One region of the Streptomyces sp. NPDC051452 genome, then DNA from elsewhere that is predicted to be linked to it. Evidence: predicted binding sites of a transcription regulator. Region 1 holds the regulator's gene; the other holds the start of a gene.
The links. Region 1 encodes HrcA, which represses chaperone genes, less so after heat shock. Its sites were predicted from a motif close to TTNGCACTCNGNNNNNCNGAGTGCNAA; they were not measured.
Positions count from the first base shown of each region.

Region 2: a site for HrcA is predicted at 1,313-1,339, ahead of groES (co-chaperone GroES). Genes of this name have one in related genera too.

Region 1 is NZ_JBITEB010000012.1:234,472-236,921, reverse strand. Features, by position in the region: gene ACIBA9_RS26555 (MBL fold metallo-hydrolase) at 1-352, opposite strand, end outside; gene hrcA (heat-inducible transcriptional repressor HrcA) at 514-1,530, shown strand; gene dnaJ (molecular chaperone DnaJ) at 1,531-2,450, shown strand, end outside.
Region 2 is NZ_JBITEB010000014.1:203,778-206,227, forward strand. Features, by position in the region: gene groL (chaperonin GroEL) at 1-732, opposite strand, end outside; gene groES (co-chaperone GroES) at 858-1,166, opposite strand; gene ACIBA9_RS28405 (polysaccharide deacetylase family protein) at 1,424-2,242, opposite strand; gene ACIBA9_RS28410 (polysaccharide deacetylase family protein) at 2,239-2,450, opposite strand, start outside.

The DNA.
Region 1 (2,450 bases):
CGGCCGGGAGACCGTTGCCGATCGCGTCCGCGCGCAGCCCCGCGCGCCCGGAGGTGAACACCGCGTCGGCGCCCACCGCCGCGTGGATCCGCGCCCCGGCGAACACGGCCGCCCCGAAGACGTGGTCGAAGTGGGGGTGGGTGAGAGCGAGATGGGTCACACGGCCGCCGGACAGCTCCTGGGCCGCGGACCGCAGCCGCGCCCCCTCGGCCAGGCTCGAACCGGCGTCGACCATCAGCGCCGTACCCGCGCCGACGACCAGCCCCACCGTGCAGTCCCAGCCCGGCAGCCGGCACCGCCCCACACCGGCGGCCAGCCGCTCCCACCCCAGCTCTTCCCAAGTCACCCTCATACCGGGACGCTAACGTCACGACCGGTACGGACGGCACCGACCTTGCCCCGGGTGCACCCGACGGCCGTACACTGGGCCGGGGAATGCTGGCACTCGCATGGGAAGAGTGCCAGGAGGACACCCGAGGGGACGAGGGGACGACGTGCTGGAGGTGTGCGCGGATGCTGAGTGAACGCAGGCTGCAGGTCCTGCGCGCCATCGTCCAGGACTACGTGGGCACCGAGGAGCCGGTGGGTTCCAAGGCGCTCACCGAACGGCACAGCCTCGGTGTCTCCCCGGCGACCGTCCGCAACGACATGGCCGCCCTGGAGGACGAGGGGTACATCGCCCAGCCGCACACCAGTGCCGGGCGCATCCCCACCGACAAGGGCTACCGGCTGTTCGTCGACAAGCTCGCGGGCGTCAAGCCGATGACCGCGCCCGAGCGGCGGGCGATCCAGAACTTCCTGGAGGGCGCCGTCGACCTCGACGACGTCGTGGCGCGGACGGTGCGGCTGCTCGCGCAGCTGACCCGTCAGGTCGCCGTCGTGCAGTACCCGTCGCTGACCCGGTCCACCGTCCGGCACGTGGAGCTGCTCTCGCTGGCTCCCGCGCGCCTGATGCTCGTGCTGATCACGGACACCGGCCGGGTCGAGCAGCGGATGGTCGACTGCCCGGCGCCGTTCGGCGAGTCCTCGCTGGCGGATCTGCGGGCGCGGCTGAACAGCCGGGTCGCCGGCCGCCGGTTCGCGGACGTGCCGAAGCTGGTCGAGGACCTGCCGGATGCCTTCGAGGCCGAGGACCGGGGTACGGTCTCCACCGTGCTCTCCACCCTGCTGGAGACACTGGTCGAGGAGAACGAGGAGCGGCTGATGATCGGCGGTACCGCCAATCTCACCCGCTTCGGGCATGACTTTCCTCTCACGATCCGGCCCGTCCTGGAGGCACTGGAGGAGCAGGTCGTGCTCCTCAAGCTGCTGGGCGAGGCGAAGGATCCGGGTGTGACCGTGCGCATCGGGCACGAGAACGCCCACGAAGGACTCAACTCCACGTCCGTCGTGTCGGTCGGCTACGGTTCGGGCGGCGAGGCGGTTGCCAAGCTCGGCGTGGTCGGACCGACCCGCATGGACTACCCGGGAACGATGGGAGCGGTACGCGCAGTGGCACGGTACGTCGGACAGATCCTGGCGGAGTCGTAAGTGGCCACGGACTACTACGCCGTTCTCGGCGTGCGCCGCGACGCGTCGCAGGATGAGATCAAGAAGGCGTTCCGTCGGCTCGCGCGCGAGCTGCACCCGGACGTCAACCCCGATCCGAAGACCCAGGAGCGGTTCAAGGAGATCAACGCCGCTTACGAGGTGCTGTCGGACCCGCAGAAGAAGCAGGTCTACGACCTCGGCGGCGACCCGCTCTCGCAGTCCGGCGGTGCCGGCGCGGGCGGCTTCGGCGCCGGTGGCTTCGGCAACTTCTCCGACATCATGGACGCGTTCTTCGGTACGGCGTCGCAGCGCGGGCCGCGCTCGCGCACCCGGCGCGGCCAGGACGCGATGATCCGCATCGAGATCCAGCTGGACGAGGCGGCCTTCGGGACGACCAAGGACATCCAGGTCGACACCGCGATCGTCTGCAACACCTGCAACGGCGAGGGCGCGGCGCCCGGCACCACGGCCCAGACCTGTGACATGTGCCGCGGCCGCGGTGAGGTCTCCCAGGTCACCCGGTCCTTCCTGGGCCAGGTCATGACCTCGCGCCCCTGCCCCCAGTGCCAGGGCTTCGGCACGGTCGTGCCGACCCCGTGCCCGGAGTGCGCGGGCGACGGCCGGGTCCGCTCCCGTCGCACGCTGACCGTCAAGATCCCGGCCGGCGTCGACAACGGCACCCGGATCCAGCTCGCCGGCGAGGGCGAGGTCGGTCCGGGCGGCGGACCGGCCGGCGACCTCTACGTGGAGATCCACGAGCTGCCGCACTCGACCTTCCAGCGGCGCGGCGACGACCTGCACTGCACGGTCACCATCCCGATGACCGCGGCGGCCCTCGGCACCAAGGTGCCGCTGGAGACGCTGGACGGCGTGGAGGAGGTCGACATCCGGCCCGGCACCCAGTCCGGCCAGTCGATCCC
Region 2 (2,450 bases), on a different contig from region 1:
GGACGCACCCGCCTGGATGACCTTCTCCAGCAGCGGCAGCAGGTCGGCGATCGCGCTGATCTTGCCCTGGGTGATCAGGATGTACGGGTCGTCGAGGACGGCCTCCATACGCTCCTGGTCGGTGACGAAGTAGGGCGACAGGTAGCCCTTGTCGAAGGCCATGCCCTCGGTGAAGTCCAGCTCCAGACCGAAGGTGTTGGACTCCTCGACGGTGATGACACCGTCCTTGCCGACCTTGTCCATCGCCTCGGCGATCAGCTCGCCGACCTGCTGGTCCTGGGCGGACAGCGCGGCCACGGCGGCGATGTCGGACTTCTCGTCGATCGGGCGGGCCGTGGCGAGCAGCTCCTCGCAGACGGCCTTGACGGCGGCGTCGATGCCCTTCTTCAGGGCGGCCGGGGAGGCGCCGGCGGCGACGTTGCGCAGGCCCTCGCGGACCAGCGCCTGGGCCAGCACGGTGGCGGTGGTGGTGCCGTCACCAGCGATGTCGTTGGTCTTGGTGGCCACCTCCTTCACCAGCTGGGCGCCGAGGTTCTCGAACGGGTCCTCGATCTCGACCTCGCGGGCGATCGTGACACCGTCGTTGGTGATGGTCGGGGCGCCGAACTTCTTGTCGATGACGACGTTGCGGCCGCGGGGGCCGATCGTCACCTTCACCGTGTCGGCCAGCTTGTTGACGCCGCGCTCGAGGGCGCGACGGGCGTCCTCGTCGAACTTCAGGATCTTCGCCATGACAGCGGGAGCCCTCTCGGGAATGTAGGGGTAAAAAGACACTGCGCCCCGGACGCCCGGCTTCTTTAACGGTCGCGGGGGGCCAGGGGCGCAGCTTCAGAGCAAAGGTCTGCTCGAGGTGGTGGCTACTTCTCGATGATCGCGAGCACGTCGCGAGCCGAGAGGACGAGGTACTCGTCGCCGTTGTACTTCACCTCGGTGCCGCCGTACTTGCTGTACAGGACGACGTCGCCGACCTTGACGTCGAGCGGAAGACGCTCGCCGTTCTCGAACCGGCCCGGGCCCACGGCGAGGACGGCACCCTCCTGGGGCTTCTCCTTCGCAGTGTCCGGGATGACCAGGCCAGAGGCCGTGGTCTGCTCGGCGTCCAGCGGCTGGACCACGATGCGGTCCTCGAGCGGCTTGATGGCAACCTTGGAGCTGGCGGTCGTCACGATCCGACCTCCCCCTTCGGAGATCTCACGGGGTTAACTGTCTGAGGTGGCGACCAGGTGGATCCGTCGTCGCGGGTGCCGGACCTGCCCGTCGCGTAGTTGGCACTCTCGACTGCCGAGTGCCAGAGCCGAGACTATGACTGCGATTAGCACTCGGTCAAGCGGAGTGCCAATGTCGTGCCGCGCGTCGGCCGGTTCCGGCCCGGTGCGGGCAGGCGCGGAGCGGTGCCGCGGGGGCCGGATCGCCCGCGCCGGTCCTACAGATAGTCCTCGAGCCGCCCGACCGTCAGCCCCCGGCGCTGCGCCCCGCGCAGGACCCCGGCCGTGCGTTCCCGCAGGTTCGGGCCGGTGGACTCGTCCGGGCCGACCAGGACGATGTCGCCGGGGGCGAGGTGGTGGTCGCCGCGGCTGAAGACGAGGTCGGCCGGGGTCATCGCGGCGCGCCACAGGACGACCGCGGAGATGCCGCAGCGGGCCGCCGCGCGCAGGGTGGTGGCGTCGTAGGCGCCGTAGGGCGGGCGGAAGAGGCGCGGGCGGACGCCCAGCCGGGAGGCGAGTCGGTCCTGCTGGCCGCAGATCTCCGCGCGCTGCCCGGCGTAGGGCTGCCCGGCGAGCGCGCGGTGGTCGAGGGTGTGGTTCTCGATGCCGGCGCCGAGTCCGTGCAGCCGGGCGAAGTGGCCGTAGCCGGGGCCGACGACGCTGTCGGTGAGGAACATGCTGACCGGCAGCCGCAGTTCGCGGACCATGTCGACGAAGCGGGGATCGCGCTCCGCGCCGTCGTCGTAGGTGAGGAAGACGACCGGGTCGCGGGTGGGGACGTGGTCCAGGACGCGGGGCAGGTGGTGGGCCGTCCCGTCCGGGGTGAGGCCGAGGGGCCGGGCGGCCGGGCGGGGCGGGCGGGGCAGGGGCTCGGTCAGGCCCCAGTGGCGGTAGTTGCGGTCGGGTGCGGGGCCGTGCGGGCGCACCCCTTCGGCCGCCTTCTTGCCGAGGCGTTCGATGGGGTCGACGGACTGGGCGCAGCCCGCTAGGAGGAGGGCCGCTGCGAGCGCCGCGGCCAGGCCCCGCGCCCGCGTCACAGGTAGTCCTCCAGGCGGGCCACGGCGTAGCCCTCGCGCGTGACCTTGTCCAGGAAGCGGCGCATGTCGTCGACCATCGTGCCGTCCCACTCGTCCCGGCCGCGGAAGTGGGTGAGGACGATGTCGCCGCGCCGCAGCTTCTGGTCGTCCTCGCGGTACTCCCAGTGGTCGACGTAGACCTCCTCGTTCCAGATCGGCGCGTACCGGA